One region of the Shewanella sp. Isolate8 genome, then DNA from elsewhere that is predicted to be linked to it. Evidence: predicted binding sites of a transcription regulator. Region 1 holds the regulator's gene; the other holds the start of a gene.

What was found. The regulator ArgR, encoded in region 1, controls arginine synthesis, uptake and breakdown. The targets are predictions, from matches to a motif close to ANTGAATANNTATTCANT.
Region 2: the regulator ArgR is predicted to act here: its motif matches at 5,059-5,076, upstream of L1D43_RS05855 (citrate synthase).

The regions. Positions count from the first base shown of each region.
Region 1 is NZ_JAKEVI010000001.1:409,825-424,574, forward strand. Features, by position in the region: gene L1D43_RS01735 (phosphoglycerate mutase family protein) at 1-521, opposite strand, end outside; gene L1D43_RS01740 (DUF5610 domain-containing protein) at 675-1,256, shown strand; gene L1D43_RS01745 (ferredoxin--NADP reductase) at 1,723-2,463, shown strand; gene L1D43_RS01750 (glutathione S-transferase N-terminal domain-containing protein) at 2,474-3,073, shown strand; gene L1D43_RS01755 (hypothetical protein) at 3,116-3,586, opposite strand; gene L1D43_RS01760 (Fe(3+) ABC transporter substrate-binding protein) at 3,757-4,764, shown strand; gene L1D43_RS01765 (iron ABC transporter permease) at 4,923-6,554, shown strand; gene L1D43_RS01770 (ABC transporter ATP-binding protein) at 6,556-7,584, shown strand; gene L1D43_RS01775 (Dyp-type peroxidase) at 7,772-8,710, shown strand; gene L1D43_RS01780 (cupin domain-containing protein) at 8,772-9,230, opposite strand; gene argR (transcriptional regulator ArgR) at 9,461-9,931, opposite strand; gene mdh (malate dehydrogenase) at 10,250-11,185, shown strand; gene ispB (octaprenyl diphosphate synthase) at 11,293-12,264, opposite strand; gene rplU (50S ribosomal protein L21) at 12,541-12,852, shown strand; gene rpmA (50S ribosomal protein L27) at 12,868-13,122, shown strand; gene cgtA (Obg family GTPase CgtA) at 13,339-14,502, shown strand; gene L1D43_RS01815 (threonine/serine exporter family protein) at 14,538-14,750, shown strand, end outside.
Region 2 is NZ_JAKEVI010000001.1:1,317,254-1,332,003, forward strand. Features, by position in the region: gene L1D43_RS05845 (efflux RND transporter permease subunit) at 1-1,888, opposite strand, end outside; gene L1D43_RS05850 (efflux RND transporter periplasmic adaptor subunit) at 1,903-2,967, opposite strand; gene L1D43_RS05855 (citrate synthase) at 3,496-4,782, opposite strand; gene sdhC (succinate dehydrogenase cytochrome b556 subunit) at 5,195-5,590, shown strand; gene sdhD (succinate dehydrogenase, hydrophobic membrane anchor protein) at 5,584-5,931, shown strand; gene sdhA (succinate dehydrogenase flavoprotein subunit) at 5,932-7,698, shown strand; gene L1D43_RS05875 (succinate dehydrogenase iron-sulfur subunit) at 7,709-8,416, shown strand; gene sucA (2-oxoglutarate dehydrogenase E1 component) at 8,632-11,454, shown strand; gene odhB (2-oxoglutarate dehydrogenase complex dihydrolipoyllysine-residue succinyltransferase) at 11,487-12,677, shown strand; gene sucC (ADP-forming succinate--CoA ligase subunit beta) at 12,781-13,947, shown strand; gene sucD (succinate--CoA ligase subunit alpha) at 13,947-14,750, shown strand, end outside.

The sequences.
Region 1 (14,750 bases):
GAACTTGCACCATATTGGGTTTTTATCAGACTACTTGGGCCATCTTGGTGCAGGGAAAGGATAAATAAATTGTCATATTCATCCTCTCCCAATTGAGGTATCTCTGGTCCTCTCAGTGCCTTGATGATCAGTGGTACAGTATTGGAATGCCCCGCAATGACCACATTGCCTTCCTGCGCCATGATGCTATCGACGATAGCCGCTATATGCTTGTCCATCTCCCTGCCTGCGTCGATAACGATCAGAGGAATCCCTTTCGCGGCGATAAGCGGCGCCAAAGTTTCCTGGGTGCGCTTAAATTGTGTCGATATGGCCAGGGTGAGTGGGGTATCGGTCAGGCTCTCTACCAAGGCTTGTGCCCTTAACTTGCCTGCGTCATTCAGGCTAGGGTCGCGACCTTGAGTGGTCTTTTCCCCATGACGTACCAGAATCACTGTCTTACTGACAATCGCCGCATTGGCCTGTGCTATAGGCAGGTAACCTAATAGGGCGAGAAGCCCAAAGCTGATGAGTCGGAACATAACCATCCCTATCTGTCTAAACGAGTTGGCTAGCATATCCTATTTCGCTGAGTATGCCGATGACAGATTAATTGGGCCTTAGGGCTAAAGTTGTTTATAAAATGGACGATAATTATAGCTGAGGGTTAATTTAATTTGGTGAGCGAGGCGATTATGGAGATTCAAAATCACGGCGGAGCCGTATCTGCGGCGGCGCATAACAAGACAGATTCGACGACTAACCATGGTCAGCAAGTCTCCGAAGTGGCTAAGAACAAGACGGCCCTGGCGGCCAGTAAACAGTTGATGAATACGGCGATCCTGGAAGCGCAACAAGATGTGAACTTGAGCGCAGGCAATGAGCCCATGCAGCTGCTCTATAAGGCGGCAATCGAGGCGATCAATGAGGAGCTGGCGCCCACTATGGGAGAGCACGCCATTGAGACGGCTGTGGCTCAAGGGGTCGATACCTCGCCTGAGGCGACGGCCGAGCGCATCGTTAGCTTTGCCACCCAGTTTTTTGCCATACACCAGGAGCAAAACAGTGGCATGTCGTTCGACGAACAGTTGAGCTCCTTCATGGACATTATCGGCGGGGCGATAGACCAAGGTTTCGATGAGGCCAAAGATATCCTCTCTGGGCTCAAGGTGCTTGAAGGTGACATTGAGGCCGGGGTCGACAAGACCTACGGGCTGGTACAGGAAGGGCTGCAGGCATTCAGAGACAGTTTCAATCAGGAGCCTGAGCAAGAATAGCGTCTCTTTCGATACCATTTGGCTAGGGCCTGTTGATCTTTGCTGTTTGTTTTTGCAGCATTTTGAAGGTGATTTATACAAGGCAGAGCCTGTGTCGTGTAGTCTTCTACACAAACTGGCGATAACACCGTAGAAATGGCCTACAAACGCTGCCCAACGGGTTCATCTAAACGCGCGCTGCACTTTATGAAAGGCTTCCTGCCTTTCACCGCAGGCGGTCAGCTACGCTGTTAGAAATCGTTCCAGACGATTTCTTTGTTGTTCGCCATTCACATAGAGTAACTATGCTTCATGGCTCTCGCCTCGCGCAAAACGCGTTTAGATTGAACGAAAATTAAACTTAAAAGATCAACAGGCCCTAGGATAAACCCCTTCATATAAGGGGTTTTTTGTTGTCTTGACTCGGATAGAAAATCTATGAATCATGGGAGTATCAGTGTCGATTGATGCCAGCAGAGGTGGCGATATGTGGGGAGAGGCAAAGGTTGTAGAGCGGATTGACTGGAGCGATCAGTTATTTACCTTGAAGCTGTCGGCGGATATCGGCGAGTTTATTGCTGGGCAATTTATCAAGTTGTCGCTGCATATCGACGATAAACGTGTCGCCCGGGCCTATTCTTTGGTCAATGCGCCCGATGCGCCGCTGCTTGAGGTGCTGGCGGTGAGTGTCGACGACGGGCTGCTTTCGCCTAAGCTCCAGGCCTTAGGGCCGGGGGATAGCGTCGATATCTCTACCAAGGCGGCGGGCTTCATGACGCTGGATGAGCTCCCTGAGCAGGGCAAACATCTGTGGTTTTTTGCCACGGGCACAGCAGTGGGCCCCTTTATCTCCATGATGAGAACCGCCGAGCCCTGGCAGAGGTTTGAGCGTGTGATCTTAGTATATGGGGTGAGGTATCAAGACGATCTCGCCTATTATCAGGAGCTTAAATCGTTCGAAGCGCAATACCCTGAGCAGTTTACCTTAGTCACCTCAGTGACCCGAGAGCCGGTAGAAGGGGCGCTGAGTTGCCGCATCACCCAAGGGGTAGAGAGCGGCGTGATAGAGCAGCAAGTTGGCCTCAGCCTAAGCGCACAAGATTCACAGGTGATGATCTGTGGTCATCCCGAGATGATAAAAGAACTTAATACCCTGTTGCAGTCCCGTGGCCTGGCTAAAAATCTTCGCCGCGCGCCAGGACAGATCACCGTCGAGAAATATTGGTAGAGGAAGCGAGATGCAATTACTGTTTTCTGACGCATCACCCTACGCAAGAACCGTGCGTGTCGTCATCGCACAGTTTGCCATCAGGGGGATCGAGCCGGTAGCGGTGAACCCATTGGACAATACCGAGCTACTGCTAGATGCCAATCCGCTGGCCAAGATCCCCTGCTTGTTGTTAAACGATGGCGGCGCCTTGTATGACAGCGAGGTGATCTTGCGCTACCTGGATCATGAATATTGCGGTGGTGAGCTGTTTGGTCAGCCGGGGGACTCTTGGTATGGCGAGACTCAGTACTCCCTGATCAAGGGGCTGCTCGACAGTGCGGTGGCATTAAGGCAGGAACAGATGCGTGACGATGAAGGATTGCGTAGTCCGTTCTGGACGGCGAGATTCGAGCAAGCCTTACTCAGGGGGCTGGCACAAATAGAGCTCATGGCCATTTCTGGGCACAGCAAGTTGTCGTTGCAGCAGATTTGTCTCGCCTGCCTGTTAGAGTATATGGATTTTCGACATCCTGACCTGGATTGGCGTAAGGTGGCGCCCGCCACGGCTAGATGGCTACAGACTTTCTCTATGGGCGCGGCCATGTTAACCACGCGTCCCCGCGGCTAGCCTTTGCCTAACGTCAGGCCGTTTGCATTTGAGGCTCTGCCTCTAGTGGCGGCTATCGGTAAGGCGCCGCCCCTTAGCCGGTTGATTGCGTCGATTGGGCTCGCCGAAAACGCCATAGAGTTCGCTGGTCACGCCAAAGTCGACCCGCCTGTCCTCGGTTTGTCCTCTTCTGTCTTCATGATGTAGATATCGACAGTGACAGTCGGCCTCGTTGCAGTCAGGGAGGGGGAGTGTCGGCGCGTCTTTGGAGAGAAAACGTTTATCTTTAAGTTTCTTCGCGCTGTCACACAGACCTTTGTCGTTGACAATCTCGACGCAGTGATAGGGGTGACTAGTGCTCTGATCATGGATTGGAGTATGGGGAACTTCTTCGCTAATCGTACTGGTGCCGTGGCTTGCCTGAGTCATGGCGGCTCTGCGGGCTCGGCGGACTCGTCCCCGAGTAAATCTATGTTTAAAGAGGAACAGAAGCAGAATGACGGCAAGCATCAGCGCGAGAATTTCCAGTAGCATATAAGATCCTTTTATTGGCCGAGTCCTTTGAGTCTAGTCAGCGAGGCATTTTTGGTCAAAATGAGCGGCCTCGCAAATTTTGACCAATCTGGCTTGCCGTTTCATGCCAGATTGATTACTCTTGTCGCAATTGATAATTATTATCATTAACTTTAGCGCGGAGTATCTGCATGAGATTCATGAAACGTTTGGCTGTTTTGGGTTTTGCTTGTGTCACTTCAATGGCCAATGCGGCCGACAGCATCACGGTTTATTCCTATCGACAGGCTTTCCTTATCGATCCTATTCTGGCTGACTTTACCAAGGAGACAGGGATTAAGGTTAATCTGGTGTTTGCCAAGCAGGGCATCGCCGAACGCATCGCCCGAGAGGGGCGTCTTTCACCGGCGGATCTTGTGCTCACCTCAGATTTTTCCCGTTTGATGGAGCTGGCTGACAAGGGGCTTGTGGCCTCGGTCGACAGCGAGACCTTGCAGCAGAACATCCCTGCCAATCTTCGTTCGCCCGATGGCGATTGGTTTGCCCTCACCAAGCGTGTGAGAAACATCTATTCCTCTAAAGAGCGACTTGGCCCGCTGGATATCGATTATGAAGATCTGGCGGATCCTAAATTTAAGGGTAAGATCTGTACTCGTAGTGGCAAGCATCCCTACAACATCTCTCTGGTCGCGTCGATGATCGCCCATCATGGCGAGGCGGATACCAAGACCTGGCTAGAAGGCGTTAAGGCAAATCTTGCTCGCAAGCCACAGGGCAACGACAGGGCGCAGGTGAAGGCGGTCAAGGAAGGCTTATGCGACATCGCCATAGGTAACAGCTACTACCTGGGTAAGATGCTGCAAGACCCCAAGCAGGTACCTTGGGCCGAGGCGGTTAACATCAACTTCCCGAATCAGAAAAATCGCGGCGCTCACATCAATGTCTCTGGCATGGCCTTGGCTAAGTATGCCCCAGAGCGTCAGAACGCCATCAAGCTGATGGAATATCTCTCGGGTCAACAGGCGCAGCAGACCTACGCCGAACTTAACATGGAATACCCGGTTAAGTTGGACGTAAAGCCGTCAACGCTGGTGGCATCCTGGGGAGACTACAAGGCCGATGAGCTGCCTATCCACAAGCTGGCGGAATTCCACGGCGCGGCGGTGAAGTTGCTCGACCAGGTGAAGTTTGACCTCTAAATCGAGCTCGAATACTCATCAGTTGATAGCCTTCCCTCGGGAAGGCTATCTCGTTTTTATGCCAGATGGGTCATCATTCAACTAATTATCGTTTGCGTTTAAGCTTAGATTTAAGTTGGTCACCGATAATGACCTGACTCGATCTATTGAGATTTTCTATGATTTTAGGCTTCCCCAAATCTTGGTCTACCCTGAGTTATCTGACCGCCATCTGCTTTGCCTTACCCTTGGGGGCCATCTGCATTCAGGCATTGGTGCCAGATGAGGCGGTATTCGGTCACCTGATGCAGACTGTACTGCCTACCTATATTTTCAACACCTTGGCCTTGATGTTGTTTGTCAGCTTGGGTGCCTTGCTGATCGCCGTGCCTGCCGCCTGGTGTGTGGCCCGCTGTGATTTTCCTGGGCGCAACTGGTTTCAATGGGCGCTGCTGCTGCCCTTAGCCATGCCCGCCTATGTGGTGGCCTATGTCTATACGGATCTACTGGACTATGCCGGGCCAGTGCAGGGCTGGCTGAGGCTGGTCAATGGCTGGCAGTCGCCCATGGATTACTACTTTCCCGATGTGCGTACCTTAGGCGGCGCGTCTGTGATGCTGGCGCTGGTGTTGTTTCCCTATATCTATCTTCTGGCGCGCACCGCATTTATGGAGCAGTCGCCTAGCCTGCTGCACGCCTCCCGAGTGATGGGGGCCGACCCCTGGCGCAGTTTTTGGCGCCTGAACCTGCCTATGGCGAGGCCGGCCTTGGCGGTGGGAGCGGCTCTTGTGGCGATGGAGACGGCTGCCGATTTTGCCACGGTCAGCTACTTTGCCGTACCCACGCTAACGACGGCGGTCTACGATACCTGGCTGGGCTACGGCAGTCTGGCGGCGGCCGCTAAGTTGTCTGCCATCATCCTGTTGGTGGTCTTCTGTCTGATCGGCGCCGAGCGTTTTGCCCGGCGTAAGCAGCAGCTGTTTCAGAAACAGACACCAATCACCTCCCACGAAAGATACGCGCTATCGGGGAGTAAGGCGTGGCTGGCCAGTGGTTATTGCGCGGTGCTGCTCTTATTGGCCTTCGGCCTTCCCGTGTGGGTGTTGCTGGGTTACGCCTGGGATTACTTTGAGGTGAGTTGGAATCAGGATTTCTGGCAATACAGTTTGAACAGTCTGACGATCGCCCTGGTGGTTAGCCTGATCACCGTGATGTTTGCCTTGCTGTTGATGTTTGTCCGGCGCTGTAGCCCAAGGAAAATCGATATCTTGCCCTCGCGCCTGGCTTCTACCGGATATGCCCTGCCAGGTACAGTGCTGGCTATCGGTGTCTTAGTGCCCCTCAGCTACCTGGATTTTGCGGTGAATGATCTCTATGCCTATTTTGACTTGAATGGGCCGGGACTTATCTTCAGCGGTACTCTGTTTGTGTTAATTTTTGCCTTCGCCATCCGCTTTGCTGCCATTGCCATCGGCAGCATAGAAAACAGCTATAAACAGATCAGCCCCTCGCTGGATATGGCATCAGTGACCATGGGGATGAGGCCTGGGAGCATACTCACACGGATCCACCTGCCATTGCTGCGTAGCGGCATCTTTGCCGGCATCTTGCTGGTGTTTATCGAGTGCATGAAGGAGCTACCGGCGGCATTACTACTCAGGCCCGTCGGCTTTGAAAATCTCGCCACCTATGTCTATCAGTTTGTCTCAGATGAGCAGCTCGAGCAGGGGGCCCTGGGGGCCATAGTGATCGTCTTGGTAGGTCTGGTTCCACTCATCTATCTCAATCGTTCCCTGGAGCAAGGTAACTAAAATGTCGACTCTTACCATAGAACAAGTGCATAGCGATTATCAGGGGCAGGCGATACTGAAAGGCTTAGATCTCGTGTTGCATCAGGGGGAAATAGCCGCCCTTCTCGGGCCCAGTGGCTGTGGCAAGACCACGCTACTCAAAGCGATAGCCGGATTACAGCCTATCTCTCAGGGACGCATCAGTATCAATGGCCGACTATTGTCTGGTCCGGATGTTTTTGTGCCCAGCGAGCAGCGTGAGGTCGGCATGATCTTTCAAGATTACGCCCTGTTTCCTCACCTGACCGTAGCCGAGAACATACTTTTTGGTGTCAAAGGGTTAGACAAGTCTGGCAGGCAGTCGCGGCTCAGTGAGATGTTGGCGCTGGTTAAGCTGGAAGGTCTAGGTGGGCGTTATCCCCACGAGCTCTCCGGTGGTCAGCAGCAGCGGGTGTCGATTGCTCGGGCACTCGCCTATGAGCCGGAGCTGCTGCTACTCGATGAGCCCTTTTCTAATATCGATGCTAAGGTGCGCGGCGAGATGATGGTGGAGATCCGCGAGATCTTAAAACAGCGCGGGGTCAGTGCTGTGTTCGTGACCCATAGTAAGGATGAGGCCTTCGTCTTTGCCGACAAGCTGGCGCTGTTTAAAGAGGGGGCTATCGCGCAATACGGTGATGCAGAGGCCCTCTATGCCTTGCCTGCCGACAAGTATGTGGCGGAATTTCTCGGTCAGGTGAATTATCTCAGCTGTGAGGTGAGTGCGCGTAATAGGCTAAATACCTTGCTGGGCGAGGTGCAAAGCAGTAGTGACTTGGACAAGGCCAAAGGCTATCGCGGTGAGCTCTTGCTGCGCCCAGAGCAGCTGCAGATAGCAGAGGATGAGCGAGGGGAGGGCACTATAATAGCGCGGCGCTTCCTCGGTAACCTCTGCCACTACAGTATCTTGATTGGCGAGGAGGTATTGGCGGTGCGCTCGCCTTTGCATCATTTCACAGAGGGGCAGAATGTTGCCCTGTCGGTGACGCCTCATCCGGCGGTATTGTTCTAAACTGGGCTGATGTAACACTTTTGTGAAGCGCATTTACGTCTTGCTATGGTTGCCAACTTAAAAAAAAGTTAATCTAGCCATTAAATGACGTTTCGCTTTAACGGTTTGTGGGTTGTGTAATACTAATTATCGCTAAAGTTTCGGATAATAGCGCCGAAATTGAGACTGACGAAGGGTAGGTTTATTTATGGATAATCTGGTTATGCCACGTGAACAGCTGGGTGTGTGTGCCGAAGGAAATTTACATAGCGTGTATCTGATGTTCAACGCCAATGATGGCGTCGAGTCTCAGCTGCGCCCCTGCGTCGCCAATGTCGCTCAGTATATCTATGAATTGGCCGACCAGTATGCCGACAGTGCCTTCAACGGCTTCGTGGCCATAGGTGCTAACTATTGGGATAGCCTCTATGGCGAGCGCAGACCTTTAGAGCTCAAGCCTTTCCCGGCCATGCATGCCGACAACCGCGATGCACCGGCCCATGAGTATGATCTCTTCGTGCATCTGCGCTGCGATCGCTACGATATCCTGCATCTGGTGGCTAACGAGGTGTGTCAGATGTTTGAAGATCTCGTCGAGTTGGTGGACGAGGAGCGGGGATTCCAGTTTATGGATACCCGAGATCTGACCGGATTTGTCGACGGCACTGAGAACCCCAAGGGACGTCATCGTCAGGATGTGGCTCTGGTGGGAGACGAAGACGAATACTTCCGAGGCGGCAGCTATATCCATGTGCAGAAGTTCGCCCATAATCTCAGCAAGTGGAATCGTCTGCCACAGAAGAAGCAGGAAGATATCATAGGCCGTACTAAGATAGACAATATCGAGTATGCCTCCGAGGACAAGCCGCTTACCAGTCATATCAAGCGGGTTAACCTGAAAGATGCCGACGGCAAGTCGATGGAGATCCTGCGTCAGAGTATGCCTTACGGTTCGATGAAAGAGCAGGGGCTGATGTTTATTTCCGTCTGTCGCAACTCGGTGAATTTCGAGAAGATGCTACACAGCATGATCCATGGTGACGGCGAGGGAAATCACGATCACCTGATGCACTTTACTCAGGCGCTGACCGGATCGGCATTCTTTGCCCCTTCGTTGGATTTTATGGAGCGCGAAGCCGATAGCTAGGGCCTAGCCCAACAAAAAACACACCTTAAGGTGTGTTTTTTTATGCTCGCTTACAAGCGGATTAGCGGTCTGGGTCCCAATAGTTGGTCGGCCGCTTGGCATAAACCTCGTCGATGGAGCGCACCTGCACCTTATTGTGCTCTGGATACACCACCACATCGTGGGGATCGCGATTGCCCAACACCATAAACAGAAAGTCGGCATCTGACTCGTTTTTTAAGGTATGGGAAATACCTGAGTTGGCGGTAAAACAGATATAGTCGCCCTGTTTAAAGGGATGTGGCTCGCCGTCGATATACAGGGTGGCTTCGCCCTGTAGCGCGTAGAGGTGCTCCTCTTCCTTGGTGTGATAATGGGCGACGGAGGAGAGTTTACCGGGTTCCAGTCGCTCCATGGTGACACCTATCTGCTGGCAACCGGCGGCATCGCCGATATGTTTCTGATGACTGGCGTATTGATCTGAGTGTTGCCAAGATTCCCAGCAAAGGTTGTTGATATTGATTATCTTATTGTTATTCATCTCGGGTCCTTAACCATCGGGTGACAGAGGGGATGGTTTGGCATCAGTGTATCCTATCGTATATACAGTATTCAATTTGAGCGTAAATAAAAAAAGACACCCTTTGGCGTTATTAGCGCAAAGGGTGTCTCTATATTTATTGCCGAGGTATTTCGCCGAGGAGTATTGCCGAGGCCAAGTTCGAGTGTGGATTAATCGGCGGACTTAATCGGCGGATTTAATCGGTGGATTTAGTCGGCGTAGTTAAACAGCGACTTCACCGTCTCGAGTGTCTTGTCCACTTCCTGAATGTTGGAAGGGCAGATAAAGATAGTATCGTCACCGGCGATGGTGCCCAGTATACCTTCGGGCTTGCCGATAGAGTCCAGCAGTCTGGCGATCAGCTGCGCAGCACCAGGGCTGGTTCTGACCACTATCATAGATTGGTTATGGTCGACGTCCAGTACTAGGTTCTTCAGCGGGCTGCCAGCCGTCGGGACCCCAAGCTCGGCGGGCAGACAGTAGACCATCTCTTGCTTGGCGTTGCGGGTGCGCACCGCGCCAAACTTGCTCAGCATACGAGAGACTTTGGATTGGTTAATGTTGTTGAAGCCCTCAGCTTGCAGGGCATTGACTATCTCGCTCTGGGAGCCAAAACGCTCCTCTTTCAAGATAGCCTTAAAGGTCTTTACAAGTTCGTCTTGATTTTTATTGGCTTGCATATCGAATTATTCTTATATTCAAAAAACTGGCTTATTTTGAATATTTTTGCGCCATTAGTCAAGCGTTATTCGGATTGTGTGAATAAAAATTCAGGTTTGTCGGGTGGGTTTTGTGGCGGTCTTGTGACGGAGCATCGCGGGCAAGGCCGGCCAGTATAACTTATATCTGTTGTAAATGGCAGCTGACTGGGACAATTCGAAATTATCTGGCCACACGACTAAGGGATAATTGAATTTTTACCGTGATTCCAGTAATGTTGCGCCATCGGTAAATCTAGATCTATATCACATAATATCCAAGAATTAACGGAGATAACTATGAAAGTTGCTGTACTTGGTGCCGCCGGTGGTATTGGCCAGGCTCTTGCCCTACTACTCAAAACTCAATTGCCTGCCGGTTCAAAACTATCCCTTTATGATATCGCGCCAGTAACCCCAGGTGTTGCTGTTGACCTAAGCCACATCCCTACTGCGGTAGAAGTAAAGGGTTTTGCGGGTGAAGATCCAACGCCAGCACTGGAAGGTGCCGACGTGGTACTTATCTCTGCTGGTGTTGCGCGTAAGCCAGGCATGGATCGCTCAGATCTATTTAACATCAACGCGGGTATCGTGAGAAACCTGGTTGAGAAGTGTGCCGCAACTTGCCCTAAGGCACTGATCGGTATCATCACTAACCCAGTTAACACGACTGTGGCTATCGCTGCCGAAGTATTGAAGGCGGCCGGTGTATATGACAAGAACCGTCTGTTCGGTGTGACTACCCTTGATGTGATCCGTTCTGAAACTTTCGTTGCCGAAGCGAAGGGCCTGAATGTTGCCGACGTTAAAGTCAATGTTATTGGTGGACACAGTGGCGTGACCATCCTGCCATTACTGTCTCAAATCGAAGGCGTAAGCTTCTCTGATGAAGAAGTGGCGGCTCTGACGACTCGTATCCAGAACGCGGGTACAGAAGTGGTTGAAGCTAAGGCGGGTGGCGGTAGCGCGACTCTGTCTATGGGTCAGGCGGCATGTCGTTTCGGTTTGTCACTGGTTCGTGGCCTACAGGGTGAAGCTAACGTTGTTGAATGTGCCTATGTAGATGGTGGCAGCGAGCATGCCGACTTCTTTGCACAACCTGTACTACTGGGTAAGAAGGGTATCGAGCAGGTACTTGCCTATGGTGAGGTTAGCGAGTTCGAAGCCAACGCACGCGACGCTATGCTAGACACGCTGAAAGCCGATATCACACTGGGTGTAGACTTTGTTAAGTAAGGCACTGTGTGAGTAAGGTTGAGTCCTGAATAAAAAAATGGAGCCAATCGGCTCCATTTTTTATGGGTAATGTTTAACTCGTCATGACAAACCGACTAACTAGTTCGTTAGTGATTACGCGCCACGGCGATTTTCGCCAGCGATATCAGGGCCTGCTTATAGTCGCTATCGGCAAGCGGATCTAACGCGCGTATGGCCTTCTCTGCTTCTTCCTGAGCACGTTTCTCTGTGTAGCTGAGGGCGCCACATTGATCCAGGGCCTTTAATATGGTGTCGATATGTTCTGTGCCGTCGCCCTTCTCGATGGCATCGCGGATCAGCTGACGCTCTACCTCGTTACCGTTGGCGATGGCGTAGATCAGCGGTAGGGTGGGTTTACCCTCGGCGAGATCGTCACCTATATTCTTGCCCAGCGCCTCTGTATCGGCTGTATAGTCCAGCAGGTCATCGGTCAGCTGGAAGGCTGTACCAAGGTATTTACCATAGTCGGCCAGGGCGGTCTGAACCTCTATGCTACTATCGGCCAGCACGCCTGCCAGACGGGTGGCGGCTTCAAATAGCTTGGCCGTCTTGCAGTAGATGACGCGCATATAGCTCTCTTCACTGGTGTCAGGGTCGTTACAGTTCATCAGCTGTAGAACCTCACCTTCGGCGAGCACGTTGGTGGTGTCGGCCAGTACCTCTAGCACCAGCATGTTTTTCAGCTCAGTCATCATCTGGAATGAGCGGGTATAGAGGAAGTCACCTACCAGTACGCTGGCACTGTTACCAAAGAGGGCGTTAGCCGTCTCGCGGCCACGTCTAAGCATGGATTCGTCGACGACATCGTCGTGTAGCAAGGAGGCGGTATGAATGAATTCGACGATTGCCGCCAACTTGACATGCGCTTCACCTTCATAGGCGATGGCGCGGGCGGCCAGAATAGACAGTAGCGGACGCATGCGTTTGCCGCCGCCGTTGATGATGTAGAATCCGAGTTGATTAATAAGGGCGACATCCGATTCCAACTGCTTATAGATAAGTTGGTCGACGGCTTTCATATCAGCGTCTGCCAGCTGACGAATGGCATTCAAATCCATATAATGGCTCTACTTTGAGGGTTGTAAGGTAATTCAGACAGCCCAAATTAAGGCGAAAAATGTTATAATTATTAGATTCTACCTAAAAAAGCCTCGCCTGACAGTAGCAGAAGAGTATTGTGCGAGTAATTCCGATCTTTTTTTGATCAAAGTGAATTAGGACTTGTCAGCCAGGCGAACTTAGCGTAAACTCCGCGACCATTGTCATTAAAGCTTTTATAGCACCCAGCCAAACAAAAAGGGTCTGCGTGCTAGAAATATCGGAGTAAAATAGCTATGTACGCTGTTTTTCAAAGTGGTGGTAAGCAACACCGTGTTGCTGAAGGCCATACTGTACGTCTAGAAAAATTAGAAGTTGCTACAGGCGAAACTATCGAATTCGACCAAGTTCTTTTGGTTGCCGATGGTGAAACTGTACACGTTGGTGCACCTTTAGTTGAAGGTGGTAAGGTTGTAGCTGAAGTGATCAGCCATGGCCGTGGCGAGAAGGTAACTATCGTTAAGTTCCGTCGTCGTAAGCACCACGACAAGAAGATGGGCCACCGTCAGTGGTTCACCGAAGTTAAAATTACAGCTATCAACGCTTAATAAGGGGTCTAACTAATGGCACATAAAAAAGCTGGCGGTTCTACTCGTAACGGCCGCGATTCAGAAAGCAAACGTCTTGGTGTTAAGCGTTTCGGTGGTGAGTCAGTTCTAGCTGGTAACATCATCGTTCGTCAACGTGGTACTAAGTTCCACGCAGGTGTTAACGTAGGTATCGGTCGTGACCATACTCTATTTGCACTAACTGACGGTAAAGTTAAGTTCGAAGTTAAAGGTCCTAAGAACCGCAAGTTCATTAGCATCGAAGCTTAATACTTAGCTACCCAAGCTAGTTTCTAAAGCCCTGCCTCTGGTGGGGCTTTATTGTTTATGAAGAATCATTACTGGTGAATGAGCCTGTATATCGCTCCAGCACCAGTCCAATATTGCCTCTGCCACTTTTGAGCTGGGGTAGTTGCATCATTGTTTTTTGGCGGTAAGTTTCGATAGGCAGTATAATCGGTCTATTGTTTGGCGCCTGGAGTTGGTATGAAGTTTGTCGATGAAGCCGTGATCAGAGTAGAAGCTGGTGATGGCGGTAGTGGATGCGTTAGTTTTCGACGCGAAAAGTATGTGCCTGATGGCGGCCCAGATGGCGGTGACGGTGGTGATGGCGGCAGTGTCTATCTGCAGGCCGATGAAAACCTCAACACCCTGATCGATTACCGTTTCGAGCGCTTTCATTTTGCCGAGCGCGGTGAGAATGGTCGTGGTCGTGACTGTACCGGTCATGGCGGTAAAGACCTTATTCTTAAGGTGCCCGTAGGGACTCGCGCCGTCGATGAAGAAACCCAGGAAGCCTTGGGGGATCTCAAGACCCATGGTCAGAAGCTGTTGGTCGCCAAGGGCGGTTTTCACGGCCTGGGTAATACCCGCTTTAAGAGCAGTACCAACCGTGCACCGCGTCAGAAGACATTGGGTACACCGGGTGAGGTGCGCAGCTTGAGACTCGAGCTGATGCTGTTGGCGGACGTGGGGCTGCTGGGTATGCCAAACGCCGGTAAGTCGACCTTCATTCGCTCCGTTTCTCGCGCCAAGCCGAAGGTTGCCGATTATCCTTTTACCACCTTGGTACCTAACCTGGGTGTGGTGACGCCAAGACATGGTCAGAGCTTCGTGATCGCCGATATTCCGGGTCTGATCGAAGGCGCAGCCGAAGGGGCCGGCCTGGGGATTCGCTTCCTCAAGCACCTCGAGCGCTGTCGCGTGCTGCTGCATATCCTGGATATCGAGCCTATCGACGGCACAGATCCTGTCGACAGTGCCCGCGCCATCGTGGGTGAGCTAGAGAAGCATTCACCTCTGCTGGCCAGTAAGCCGCGTTGGTTGGTGTTTAACAAGACTGATCTGCTGCTCGAAGAAGAGCTGCAAGAGCGTGTCGATCGCATCGTCAAAGAGCTGGATTGGCAGGGTGAGGTCTACTGTATTTCGGCCTACAACCGTGAAGGCACCCAGGAGCTGGCACTCAAGCTGATGGACTTTATCGATTCGCTGCCTGCAGAGGTCGAGGAAGATCCCGATGCCGAGGTCGAGTTCAAGTGGGACAACTATCATCAGAAGACCCAGGAAGTGGTCAACGAAGACTATGATGATGACTTCGACGATGACTTCGATGATGATGACTATGATGTCGAAATCATCTATCAAAGGTAAGTTTATTAAGCTACCCCTTTCATTCTGAGAGAATTGTGTACGCCGATACTCAAAATGATATTACCCGGCAAGTTGTCCGGGTTGCTCAACTCTTGCTAGCCTATGGTGCTGAGTCTGACCTCGTCGAAGAGATCAGCCAGCGCCTGGGTAAGGCATTAGGTCTCGCCAGCGTCGAGATCTCCATCTCCTCTAACTCCTTGGTGCTAACCAGCCTGGTGCACGGTCGCTGTATTACCACTACCCGGCGC
Region 2 (14,750 bases), 910 kb from region 1:
TCACCTCTGTACCCGGCGGCAACAAGACCTCGACATAAAACTCACCCTGATTCATCGGCGGAATCAGCTCCATGCCCAGTCTTGGCACTAGGCTCATGGTACCTATAGTGAGAGTGAGGGCGATGGCCATCGTTAGCCAGCTGAATTTCAGCGCCTGGCGCAGCAGCTTGTGATAAACACTCTCGAGCAACTTATAGAACCAGTTAAATGCCGCGCTGATGGGGCGCATCACCAGGCCCGCAAGCCAAGAAAATGCGCGGCTAAGCATCAATACCAGTGTCAGCAGCAGTGATGGCAAGTAGCTAAACAGCAGCACGAAGGGGAAAGAGCAGACGGTGGCGCCGTAGTGCTTTACCTTGGCAAACTTAGTGTCGAGAACCGGCTTTTCTCGTTTTTGCACCAGATGTGGCAGGGCCTTAAAGCCTTCACGCGATGCCAACATAGGAATCGTGGTGAGCGCAACCAGCAGCGAGGCGAGTAGGGCAAAGGTCACGGTTAAGGCTTGGTCAGAGAAGAGGGCGCCGGCAACACCGTCGACAAATACCAGTGGTACAAATACCGCCAGCGTCGTCATGGTGGAGGCGAAGATAGCCCCAGCCACCTCTTTAGTGCCTGTCACCGCGGCGTCGAGCTTGTTCATGCCCAGCTTGCGGCAGCGGTCGATGTTTTCCAGCACCACGATGGCATTATCTACCAAAAGGCCCACCGCCAGCGCGATACCGCCCAGAGACATGATGTTGAGACTGATGTCGGCGAAATACATCATGTTAAAGGTGGCGATAACCGAGAACGGGATCGAGATGGAGATGATAAGGGTCGGCACTATGTCCCTGAGGAACAGGTAGATCACCAGCATAGACAGCAGACTACCTATCAGCGCCGCCGAGGTCACCTCGCTCACGGCGCTCTCGATAAACTCTGACTGGTCATAGATCACCTTAAGCTCCGCCTTCTCGTTGAGCTTCTTCAGGGCATCGAGCTTAGCGGTAACTTTGCGGGCCACGGCAACCGTGTTGGCATCACCCTCCTTATAAATGGCCAGTTCGATAGACTCGGCCGAGCCGATACGGGTGATGTCGTTGCGCTCCTTGTGGGCGTCGATGATGTCGGCCACCTCGAACAGACGCACCAGGGTCTGGTTATCGCGATAGACGATGATCTGACCCAATTCGTCTAAGGAGTTGAACTGGTTCAGAGTACGAACTAGGTACTCTTTCTCGCCCTGTACGACCTTACCGGCAGAGAGGTTGATATTCTCGGCGGCGATACGCTCGCGGATCTTGTCGGCGTTCAGATTAAGCTGGGTCAGCTTCTCCTGATTGAGCTGAATATGTACCTCTTGCTCCAGACCGCCCGAGAGCCTGACGGCGGCGACACCGCTGAGTGACTCCAGCTGACGCTTAAGCTCCTCCTCGGCAAAGGTGCGCATCTGCTTGAGTGACTGATCATCGGCATCGGGTAGGGAGAGCGCCAGACGCACGATTGGGTCTAAGTTAGGGTTAAAGCGCAGCAAGAGTGGCTTCTTCACATCCAGTGGCAGCTCTATGGTGTCTAGCTTTTCCCTCACCTCCAGGCTCGCCATATCCATATCTGTGCCCCATTCAAATTCGAGCACTACATCGGACATGCCTGAGCGGGAGATGGAGCTAATCTTGCGCAGCCCCTTAACGATACCGGCGGCTTCTTCGATAGGCTTAGAGACCAGCTGCTCTACCTCGACCGGTGCGGCGCCTTCATATTGGGTGCGTATGGTAATAGTTGGGTAGCTGAGATCCGGCAGGAGTTTTACCGCCAGGCGAGAGAAACCCACCATGCCAAACAGGATCACCGCCAGCATAAACATCCACACGGATACCGGCCGTTTAACGGAAGTATTAATAATCGACATAAGCTAAGTTCCCGTTATTGTTGTGCGCGAGCAACGTCTAGTTGGCTGATCACTTCAACTAACGACTGGTCTTTCAGGTTTTGTTGACCGCGGATCACTATCTGCTCGCCCGGCTCTAGCCCTGAGACCACCTCAACGGTATCGGCCTCGCGATAACCCAGGGCAACTTCGCGGCGCAGGGCATTTTCACCCTGGACAACATACAGGGCGTATTGGTTGTCCTGATTGACTACGGCGTTGTAGGGCACTGTGATCACATTGCTGTGGGTGTCGTATCTCAGCTCTACGCGAGTAAACATACCCGCCTTAAGCTTTGCGTTTTGGTTGGGAACCGATAGAGTGACCTTAAAGGTACCGCTTTGGGGATCCACTATGGGGCTGATCCGCAGCACCTTGGCATGTATGGTTTCTTTGGTATGCTTGTTGGCATAAAGCTCGGCCTCCTGGCCTAAACGCAGGCTTTGCAGCTGAGCCTCTGGCAGGTGCACTATGCCGTATAGCTCGTCTTGATTGACCACATAGAATAGCTGCTCAAACTCTTTGGCCATGTTGCCGGCCTTCACGTATCGCTTGGCGACCACACCGTCGATAGGGGAGCGCACCATGCTCTCCTGAACTTGCAGCGCGGCAAGGTCGCGCTTGGCAATCGCCGCTTGTAGGTTGTATTCGAGTTTGGCCATGGAGTCGGCGCTGATGAACTCTTTATTGCTCATCTTCTTCAAACGGTTGAGTTCCTGCTCGATGATCTCCACTTCGGCCTGCGAACGAGCCAGATCGTAGCGTTGGCGCTTGGCATCGATAACCGCTAACAGTTGTCCCTTGGTGACGCGATCGCCTTCTTCGACTTTAATGGATTCGATAAGCCCGGCAATGCGACTGACCACGTCTGCTTCCTGAGGGGCTTCCAGGGTAGCTGTAGTGCTGTAAAAAGAGGAGACATCACCTTGTATGACGGTCGTGGTTTCGACGGGGACGGCGTACTTTTCTTCTTCTTTCTTTGTTTCCTCATTACCACATGCACTGAGTACGGCAACAAAAAGTAGGGGGAGTGCCAACTTAAACTTTGAAAAAGATTCCATGTGAAGATACCTATGTTATTTATCCAATTAGCCTTAGTAAGCACAAGGTGTGCCAAAATGTTAAATCCATTTATATCAGTAGTTTACACCAAAGCCTGTCAGGTCGTGGTGAGTTTGTTAACTGGTTTGTAGCGAAAATGTTTAACATGTGATGCTTTTGACTAATCTACAGTTAAGACCTATTGCCAAGGTCAGTGCAAATTGGATTTGATACAAAATGTATCTCAAGTGTTAACCCTATCTTGCATGGCGACGATGATACAAACCAAAGGGCGCTCGGGAGTCGGTCGTCGATAAAAACTCAAGGCACCAAATTTTAGTCATATAACTTTAGTCATATAACTTTAGTCATATAAAGTAGGGGGGTTTAATACTCTTCATATAAGCATCGGCGTTTAAGGCTGGATATAAAAGGTCAGCGACAGAAGGGCCTGCATCAGAAGGCGTGGCAGTCAGAACGATGTGGGATGAAAGAGAGGCATAAAAAAAGCACCCCTAGGGATGCTTTTTAAGATTAGGCCGCAGTGATTAACGCTGGTCCAGTTTGACGAAGTCGCGTTCTGCCGAACCTGTGTAGAGCTGGCGTGGACGGCTGATCTTGTGACCAGGCTGATCCAGCATCTCTTTCCAGTGAGCAATCCAGCCAACGGTACGCGCAAGGGCGAACAGTACGGTGAACATGCTGGTTGGAATGCCGATAGCCTTCATGATGATGCCCGAGTAGAAATCGACGTTTGGATAGAGCTTCTTCGATACGAAGTACTCATCTTCCAGTGCGATACGCTCAAGTTCCATCGCCACATCCAGTAGTGGGTCATTAACCTTAAGCTCTGCAAGTACTTCGTGACAGGTTTCGCGCATAACCTTGGCGCGAGGGTCGAAGTTCTTGTAGACGCGGTGACCGAAGCCCATCAGACGGAAAGGATCTTCCTTATCTTTAGCACGTGCGATGAACTCAGGAATACGATCGACAGTACCGATCTCTTCCAGCATGTTCAGGCAAGCTTCGTTAGCGCCGCCGTGTGCAGGGCCCCATAGTGAAGCGATACCCGCTGCGATACATGCAAATGGGTTAGCACCCGATGAACCGGCTAGACGCACGGTAGAAGTCGAGGCATTTTGCTCGTGATCCGCGTGCAGAATAAAGATACGGTCCATGGCGCGCTCGATGATTGGGTTAACCTTGTACTCTTCACAAGGTACCGCAAACATCATGCTTAGGAAGTTGCCCGCATAGCTTAGGTCGTTACGTGGGTAAACAAATGGCTGACCAATTGAATACTTGTAACACATGGCGGCGATAGTCGGCATCTTAGAGACTAAACGGAACGCCGCAATTTCGCGGTGATGTTCGTCGTTAACGTCAAGAGAGTCTTGGTAGAATGCAGACAATGCGCCTGTCACACCACATAGCATGGCCATTGGGTGTGCGTCACGGCGGAAACCACGGAAGAACGAAGCCAGTTGCTCGTTAACCATAGTGTGAGTCTTAACCGTGTAAACAAATTTGTCGTATTGAGCCTTGTTAGGTAACTCACCGTAAAGCAGTAGATAACAAAGATCTAAATAGTCTGAATCGACGGCAAGTTCGTCGATCGCGTAACCACGGTGTAAAAGTATACCTTGGGCGCCATCAATGTAAGTGATAGCTGATTCGCAGGATGCTGTCGCTAGGAATCCTGGGTCAAATGTAAAATGACCTTTGCTACCGAGTTTGCTGATGTCGATAACATCAAATCCCGCCGTTCCTTTCTTGATAGGCAGGTCAATCGAATCGTTCCCTGGTAGTTCCAATTTGGCTATATTATCAGCCATACCCCGTTCTCCTTACTTCATTCTTATGTGAGTGCGGCTTTGTCAAACGCCAATACTTTACAGTGAATCTAGATCACATTTCAATTTAAATAAGCGTTTAAATTCGTTAGACCATGGTCTTAATTTGACGTAAGTGCCCGCCAATACAGCGACTTGGCAGATTTTTTTACCAAAAAAACAAAATTTGCATAATGTGATGTTTGTATTTGACATTTGTGGGGCGTATACTTGCTTCGGCTCGAAAGAGCTGCAAACAAACCAATTCGAAGACCATTATTTACATACTTATTTAGTGATTTTTGAATTAGTTAACTGTTTGTTTCAACTTTCCTTTTGAGGCGAGAGGAGGTGGTAAGTTTGCTTGCTGGTCAAATTTCGTTCGAAAGAGGTTCAATAACAAAAATAATGCTCAATGGAGCAGAGTGAGCAGAACGTGAAAAAGCAAAGACCTGTCCATCTAGATCTGCAGACCATTCGCTTTCCTGCAACAGCGATTGCGTCAATCCTACACCGTGTCTCCGGTGTCATCATGCTGTTTGCCGTCGGCATTCTTATCTGGATGTTGAGTGAATCACTCGCATCTGCTGAGAGTTTCGCAGGCATTCAATCTCTATTTGATACCTTTATCGTTAAGTTCGTTGTCTGGGGAATTCTGACCGCACTGGGTTACCACCTGATTGTTGGCGTACGCCATCTGATCATGGATACCGGTCGTTGGGAAGAGTTGGAATCGGGTAACGCTTCAGCGAAAGCCGCCTTCGTTATTGCTGCGGCATGGTCAATCATTGCGGGGATTTGGGTATGGTAACAAATGCAGCGAGTCTTGGACGCAGTGGCGTTCATGATTTTATTCTTCTTCGTGCTAGTGCCGTGATCCTTACTTGTTACACCATTTTCTTAGTAGGATTCATCGCAGCTAGTTCGCCTCTCACTTATGACGTATGGCACGGTTTGTTCAGTGCTTTGCCGATGAAAGTGTTTACGCTTCTTGCCCTGGTGGCCATCCTGGTTCACGCCTGGATCGGTATCTGGCAGGTGCTTACCGACTATGTTAAGCCGGTAGCCCTTCGTGGCGTACTCCAATTCGTCTTCGTCGTAGCAGCACTTTCTTACCTGGCTGCTGGCATTGTTATTGTGTGGGGTGTTTAAGTGAGTATTCCAGTACGTGAGTTTGATGCAGTCGTAATTGGCGCCGGTGGCGCGGGTATGCGAGCTGCACTACAGATTTCTAAAGAAGGTAAGAGCTGCGCGCTGTTATCTAAAGTATTCCCAACGCGTTCTCATACGGTTTCGGCCCAGGGTGGTATTACCGTCGCCCTAGGCAACGCCCATGAAGACCATTGGGAACAACACATGTACGATACCGTTAAGGGTTCCGATTTCATCGGCGACCAAGACGCGATCGAATTTATGTGTCAAACCGGTCCTGAAGCCATTATCGAGCTAGAGCATATGGGTCTGCCATTCTCTCGTTTCGAAAACGGTAAAATTTATCAGCGTCCTTTCGGCGGCCAATCGAAAAACTTCGGTGGCGAGCAGGCGGCACGTACCGCTGCGGCGGCTGACCGTACCGGACACGCCTTGCTGCACTGTCTATACCAACAGAACGTTAAGCATAAGACTGAAGTCTTCTCTGAGTGGTATGCACTTGATCTAGTGAAGAACGAAGACGGCGCCATCGTAGGTTGTACTGCAATCGAAATCGAAACCGGCGAGATCGTTTACTTCAAGTCTAAGGCCACTATTCTGGCTACTGGTGGTGCGGGTCGTATCTACGCCTCTACTACTAACGCTCACATTAATACCGGTGACGGTGTCGGTATGGCGATGCGCGCTGGCGTGCAGATGCAAGACATGGAGATGTGGCAGTTCCACCCAACCGGTATCGCCGGCGCGGGTGTACTGGTAACCGAAGGTTGTCGTGGTGAAGGCGGATACCTGCTGAACAAAGATGGCGAGCGCTTCATGGAGCGTTATGCGCCAAACGCGAAAGATCTGGCATCACGTGACGTGGTAGCACGTTCTATGATGACCGAGATCCGTGAAGGTCGCGGCCTTGACGGTCCACTAGGCCCTCACTGTCTACTTAAGCTAGATCACTTAGGTAAAGAGACCCTAGAAGCACGTCTACCAGGCGTTTGCGAACTGTCTCGTACCTTCGCGCACATCGATCCGGCCGACGGTCCAATCCCTGTATTGCCAACCTGTCACTACATGATGGGTGGTCTGCCTGCTAAGGTTAGCGGTCAGGTGATCCGTAAGAACGAAGATGGCAGCGAAAGCGATGTGGTTGGTCTGTTTGCCGTGGGTGAGATTGCCTGTGTATCGGTACACGGTGCGAACCGCCTGGGTGGTAACTCACTACTCGACCTCGTGGTCTTCGGCCGTGCAGCCGGTCAGCACCTGGGTAAGGCGCTGGATGAGACTGCAACACCGAAAGATGCGAGTGATGCCGACATCGCTAAGTCGCTTGAGCGTCTCAATCGTTGGGAAAGCAACAAAGACGGTGAAGACCCTGCGCAGATCCGTAAAGATCTTCAGCTTTGTATGCAGCTTAACTTCTCGGTATTCCGTACCGGCGAGGCGATGGCAGAAGGCCTCGAAGAGCTTAAGGCGATTCGTGAGCGTCTGGCTAACGCCAAGCTGTCTGACAATTCAAGAGAGTTCAATACTCAGCGTATCGAGTGTTTAGAGCTAGACAACCTGATGGCGACAGCGATTGCAACAGCTTATGCTGCGAACTTCCGTCAAGAGAGTCGTGGTGCGCATTCACGTGAAGACTTCCTCGAGCGTGATGATGAGAACTGGTTGTGTCACAGTCTGTTCAATCCTGAGACTGAGCAGATGACCAAGCGTGCGGTGAACATGGAGCCTAAGCTTCGTGAAGCCTTCCCGCCGATCAAGCGTACCTACTAAGGAAGATAAGATGAATTTGAAGATTGCTATTTATCGCTATAATCCTGAAGTAGACGCTAAGCCTTACATGAAGGATTACACGCTAGAAGTGGCTGACGGTACCGATATGATGGTGCTGGATGTCCTGATGCAGCTAAAGATACAAGACCCAACGTTGGCGTTCCGTCGCTCATGCCGTGAAGGTGTATGTGGTAGTGATGGCGTTAACATGAACGGTAAGAACGGTCTGGCCTGTATCACGCCTATTTCTACCTTCAAGGGTAAGAAGCTGGAGATACGTCCACTACCTGGTATGCCTGTGGTTCGCGACCTGATTGTTGACCTGACTCAGTTCTACAAGCAGTACGAGAAGATCAAGCCTTACCTGATCAACGACGACAAGACACCGGCCCGTGAACATCTGCAATCGCCAGAAGAGCGTGCGCACCTGGACGGTCTGTATGAGTGTATCATGTGTGCGTGTTGTTCAACGGCTTGTCCATCATTCTGGTGGAACCCAGACAAGTTCATCGGTCCAAGCGGTCTGTTGCATGCCTATCGTTTCCTTATCGATAGCCGCGATACGGCCACCGAAGAGCGTCTGTCTGAGCTCGATGATGCTTACAGCGTATTCCGTTGCCATGGCATCATGAACTGTGTTGACGTTTGTCCTAAGGGACTCAACCCGACTAAAGCAATTGGACACATCAAGTCTATGCTGCTTAAGCGAGCTGTCTAAATGCAACACACTGAGCTGATTTTAATAATTATATAGCTCTTTTGAGAGTCACTTCTTCTATGTGAGAAGTGGCTCTTTTATGTAATGGAACTACACATGCCGTGAAATCTGGACTCTAGGGGCGGCAGATATTTTGCAATTGCAGTACATTTGACTGAATTGCATTTTCAATACTTTGGCTAAAAACACGTGTATAAAGTTTGAAAGGAATAGAAATGCACCAAGGCATCATGAAAGCCTGGCTCGAATCGTCTCATTTAAACGGGGCTAATTCGACCTATGTAGAAGAGATGTATGAAGCCTATCAAGAGGACCCTCAGTCAGTATCAGACGACTGGCGAGCGGTGTTTGATAACCTCCCATATGCCAACGGTGCAACAGCAGATGTGCCCGAAGCTGCCCACTCTAAAGTACGTGAATATTTCCGTAGTTTGGCGCTAGACGGTCGTCACAAGAGCGCTGCTCGTGTGACAGATCCCGAAGTCGATGCCAAACAGGTTAAAGTTCTTCAGTTGATCAACGCCTACCGTTTCCGCGGCCACCAGAATGCGAATCTGGATCCCCTCGGGCTATGGAAGCGCGATACCGTCTCTGAATTGGACCCGGCCTTCCACGGCCTAACCAGCGAAGATATGGAGCGTGAATTCAACACAGGTTCATTTGCTCACGGTGGTGACACCATGAAGCTAGGTGACCTGGTTAAAGCACTGAAAGCGACCTATGGTGGTGCTATCGGTGCTGAATACATGCACATCACAGATACCGATGAGAAGCGTTGGATCCAACAACGCTTGGAGCCATCATTAGGTAGAGCGAATTACGATAATAACACCAAGACTCGTATCCTCGAGGGCCTCAACGCCGCCGAAGGTATGGAGAAGTATCTCGGCGCCAAGTTCCCCGGCGCAAAACGTTTCTCACTGGAAGGTGGTGACGCGCTCGTCCCTATGATGCGTGAAATCATCTACCGTGGTGGTGAAGCCGGTACCAAAGAGATCGTCGTGGGCATGGCTCACCGTGGTCGTCTTAACCTGCTGGTTAACATCTTAGGTAAGAAGCCATCTGAGCTGTTTGACGAGTTCGCCGGTAAGCACAGCGATGAGCTCAACGGCTCGGGTGACGTTAAGTATCACCAAGGTTTCTCATCAGATTTCGAAACACCGGGCGGCAACGTGCACCTGGCACTGGCCTTTAACCCATCGCACCTTGAGATCGTTAACCCTGTGGTCATGGGCTCGGTAAGAGCACGTCTGGACCGCCGCGGTTGTAAGACGGGCCTTCAGGTCATGCCGATCACCATTCATGGTGACAGCGCCATCGCAGGTCAGGGCATAGTACAAGAGACATTCAACATGTCTCAGACCCGTGCCTTCAAGGTAGGCGGCAGTATCCGTATCGTGGTCAACAACCAAGTAGGCTTTACTACCAACCTGACCGAAGATACCCGTTCTACAGAATACTGTACCGATATTGCTAAGATGGTACAGGCACCTATCTTCCACGTGAATGCAGACGATCCTGAGTCGGTCGCCTTCGTTGCTCAGTTGGCGGTTGATTACCGTAACGAGTTTAAGCGTGACGTAGTGATCGATCTGGTATGTTATCGTCGTCACGGCCACAACGAGGCCGACGAGCCGAGTGCAACTCAGCCGCTGATGTATGCCAAGATCAAGAAGCATCCAACGCCACGTAAGATCTATGCCGACCGTCTGATCGAAGAGAAGGCGCTAGGTGCCGATGACGTGACAGCGATGATCAACGACTACCGTGACGCCTTGGATAAAGGCGATTGCGTGGTGAAAGAGTGGCGCCCAATGACGCTGCATACCGTTGACTGGACTCCTTATCTCAACCGAGAGTGGGACGAGGCTTATCCTGCCGAGCTACCGCTAGCGCGTGTGAAGGCGTTGGCTGAGAAGATCAGCTATGTGCCTGAGAGTCATAAGCTACAGTCGCGCGTTGCTAAGATCTACAAAGACCGTGTGGCCATGGCCGCCGGTGATAAGCTAGTGGACTGGGGCTTTGCCGAGACCTTGGCTTATGCCTCTATTTTGGATGACAACAAGCGCGTGCGTATCACGGGTCAAGACTCTGGCCGTGGTACCTTCTTCCACCGTCACGCCGTGTTGCACAACCAAAATGACGCCACCGCTTATCTGCCGCTGCGTCACCTGTCTGACATGCAAGGTCCTATCGATATCTCTGACTCGGTATTGTCTGAAGCCTCAGTATTGGCGTTCGAATACGGCTATGCGACGGCTGAGCCGGGTGGCCTGACCATTTGGGAAGCTCAGTTCGGTGACTTCGCTAACTGTGCCCAGGTGGTGATCGACCAGTTCCTCTCATCTGGCGAGCAGAAGTGGGGCCGTCTGTGTGGCTTGACTATGCTACTGCCACATGGCTATGAAGGTCAGGGCCCAGAGCACTCGAGTGCACGTCTGGAGCGTTTCCTGCAGCTATGTGCTAACCACAACATGCAGGTGTGTGTCCCATCGACGCCGGCGCAGGTTTACCACATGCTACGCCGTCAGGTGGTGCGTCCTATGCGTCGTCCTCTGGTGGTGATGTCACCTAAGTCATTGCTGCGTCATCCGCTGGCGGTGTCTAGCCTGGATGAGCTTGCCGAAGGCACCTTCCAAAACGTGATTGGTGAAATCGATGAACTCGATAGCAGCAAGGTAGATCGCGTAGTCTTCTGTAGTGGTAAGGTTTACTTCGAACTGCTCGAGAAGCGTCGTAAAGAGAAGCTGGATAATGTTGCTCTGATCCGTGTCGAACAACTGTACCCGTTCCCACACGAAGATATGGCAAAAATCCTCGCCCAGTATCAGCACGTTAAAGATTTCGTTTGGTGTCAGGAAGAGCCTCAGAACCAGGGCGCTTGGTATTGCAGCCAGCACCACTTCTGGGCAGCCATTCCTGCCGGTGCTCAATTAACCTATGCGGGTCGTGAAGCCTCGGCCGCGCCAGCATGTGGTTATCCGGCCCTGCACGCCCAGCAGCAAGAATCTTTAATCAATAGCGCATTAAAACTGTAGTAATAGACAATTTATAAAAAGGATAGCTTTCCATGAGTATCGAAATTAAGGTACCCGTACTGCCAGAATCCGTTGCTGATGCAACCATCGCCACATGGCATGTTAAAGCTGGCGAGCAAGTGTCTCGTGATCAAAACCTGGTCGATATCGAAACCGACAAGGTCGTTTTAGAAGTGGTTGCGCCAGAAGATGGTTCAATCGTTGAGTTCCTGGCGGAAGAAGGCGACACAGTGTTGGCCGAAGCCGTTATCGCGAAGTTTGTTGCTGGTGCGGTTGCCGGTCAGGAAGTCTCTAAGGAACAAGCCGAAGCGGCAGCGCCTCAGGCAGCTGAGAGCGAAGAGACTAACGATGCCCTAAGCCCATCTGTTCGTCGTCTGATTGCCGAGCACAACCTGGACGCCGCTAAGATCAAGGGCACAGGTGTTGGCGGTCGTATCACTAAAGAAGATGTGGAAGCCTTCATCAAGTCGGCACCTGCGGCTAAGCCTGCTGACGCGCCAGCCGTTGTTGCGCCGCTAGGTGAGCGTAGCCAGAAGCGTGTACCTATGACGCGTCTGCGTAAGACCATCGCTAACCGTCTGCTGGAAGCGAAGAACTCAACGGCTATGTTGACGACCTTCAACGAAGTGAACATGAAGCCTATCATGGACATTCGTAAGCAGTATCAAGAGCTGTTCGAGAAGAAGCACGGCATTCGCCTTGGTTTCATGTCTTTCTACGTGAAAGCCGTGACCGAAGCCCTGAAGCGTTTCCCTGAAGTGAACGCCTCTATCGACGGTGATGATATCGTTTACCACAACTACTTCGACGTAAGCATCGCGGTATCGACTCCTCGCGGCCTGGTAACCCCAGTACTGCGTGACACAGATACCATGAGCCTGGCCGACATCGAGCGTAACGTACGCGAGCTGGCTATCAAGGGCCGCGATGGTAAGCTGACCGTTGACGACATGACCGGTGGTAACTTCACCGTGACTAACGGCGGTGTATTTGGATCGCTGATGTCTACCCCTATCCTTAACCTGCCACAAAGCGCTATCTTGGGCATGCATGCCATCAAAGATCGCCCAATGGCGGTTAATGGTCAGGTAGAAATTCTACCTATGATGTACCTAGCACTCTCTTATGACCACCGTATCATCGATGGTCGTGAGTCTGTTGGCTTCCTGGTTGCCATTAAGGACTTCCTGGAAGACCCAACTCGTCTACTATTAGACCTGTAAGACGATGTTGTTTCGATGCCTGTCGGCAACGGTAGGCATCACCCCTCGCTACCGGCTCTATTGAGCCGGTTGGATTAGATTAGAAGTATACGGATAGATCATCATGAATTTGCATGAGTATCAGGCAAAAGCCCTATTTGCCGAATATGGTTTACCAGTGTCAGAAGGTTATGCTTGTGATACCCCTCAAGAGGCGGTAGAAGCGGCTGGCCATATTGGCGGAGATATGTGGGTTGTTAAGTGTCAAGTACACGCAGGCGGCCGTGGTAAAGCAGGTGGCGTTAAAGTTACCGGCGATAAAGAAGAGATCAGAGCATTTGCTGAGCATTGGTTAGGTAAGAACCTGGTAACTTATCAGACTGACGAAAAAGGTCAGCCAGTTGCTAAGATCCTAGTCGAAAGCTGCACTGATATCGCAAACGAACTGTACCTTGGTGCCGTTGTTGACCGCGCGACCCGTCGCGTTGTCTTCATGGCGTCTACCGAAGGTGGCGTTGAGATTGAAACTGTTGCCGAAGAGACACCTGAGCTGATCCACAAGGCGATTATCGATCCTTTGACTGGTCCTCAGCCATACCAGGCACGTGATCTTGGCTTCAAGTTGGGTCTAAATCCAACTCAGATGAAGCAGTTCACTAAAGTCTTCATGGGTCTGGCGACTATGTTCACCGACCATGATTTCGCACTGCTTGAGATCAACCCTCTGGTTATCACTACCGAAGGTAACATCCACTGTCTAGACGGTAAGATTGGTATCGATGGCAACGCACTGTTCCGTCAACCAAAGATCCGTGACATGCACGATCCTTCACAGGATGACGCTCGTGAAGCACACGCAGCGAAATTCGAGCTGAACTATGTTGCCCTAGACGGTAACGTAGGTTGCATGGTAAACGGTGCCGGCCTAGCAATGGGTACTATGGACATCGTTAACTTGCACGGTGGCAAGCCAGCTAACTTCCTAGACGTTGGTGGCGGCGCGACTAAAGAGCGTGTTGCTGAAGCATTCAAGATCATCTTGTCTGACGCTAACGTGAAAGCAGTGCTAGTAAACATCTTCGGTGGTATCGTACGTTGTGACATGATCGCAGAAGGTATCATTGGTGCCGTTAAAGAAGTCGGTGTTGAAGTGCCAGTTGTTGTTCGTCTAGAAGGTACTAACGCAGATCTCGGTCGCGAAGTATTGGCTAACTCTGGTCTTGACATTATTGCAGCCGAGTCGCTAACTGACGCTGCTGTTAAAGTTGTTGCTGCTGCGGAGGGCAAATAATGTCTGTATTAATTAACAAAGATACCAAGGTTATCTGTCAGGGTTTCACTGGCGGTCAAGGTACTTTCCACTCTGAGCAAGCTATCGCTTACGGTACGCAAATGGTTGGCGGTGTTTCGCCAGGCAAGGGCGGTCAGGTTCACTTGGGTCTGCCAGTATTCAACACAGTAAAAGATGCTGTGGCTGAAACCGGTGCAACTGCTACCGTTATTTATGTACCTGCGCCTTTCTGTAAAGACGCAATCCTAGAAGCTATCGACGGCGGCATCGAGCTAATCGTTTGTATTACTGAAGGTATTCCTACTCTGGATATGCTGGAAGTTAAGGTTAAGCTGGAAGAGACTGGCGTTCGCATGATCGGTCCAAACTGCCCTGGTGTTATCACTCCGGGCGAATGTAAGATCGGTATCATGCCAGGTCACATCCACAAGCCAGGTAAAGTGGGCATCGTGTCTCGCTCTGGTACTCTGACCTATGAAGCGGTTAAGCAAACTACTGACGAAGGTTTCGGCCAATCAACTTGTGTTGGTATCGGTGGTGACCCAATTCCAGGTACTAACTTCATCGACGTATTGGAAATGTTCCAAAACGATCCACAGACCGAAGCTATCGTGATGATCGGCGAGATCGGTGGTACTGCTGAAGAAGAAGCTGCTGCTTACATCAAGGCTAACGTGACTAAGCCTGTTGTTTCTTACATTGCCGGTGTTACTGCACCTGCTGGTAAGCGTATGGGCCACGCTGGCGCAATCATCGCTGGCGGTAAAGGTACGGCTGAAGACAAGTTTGCTGCACTAGAAGCG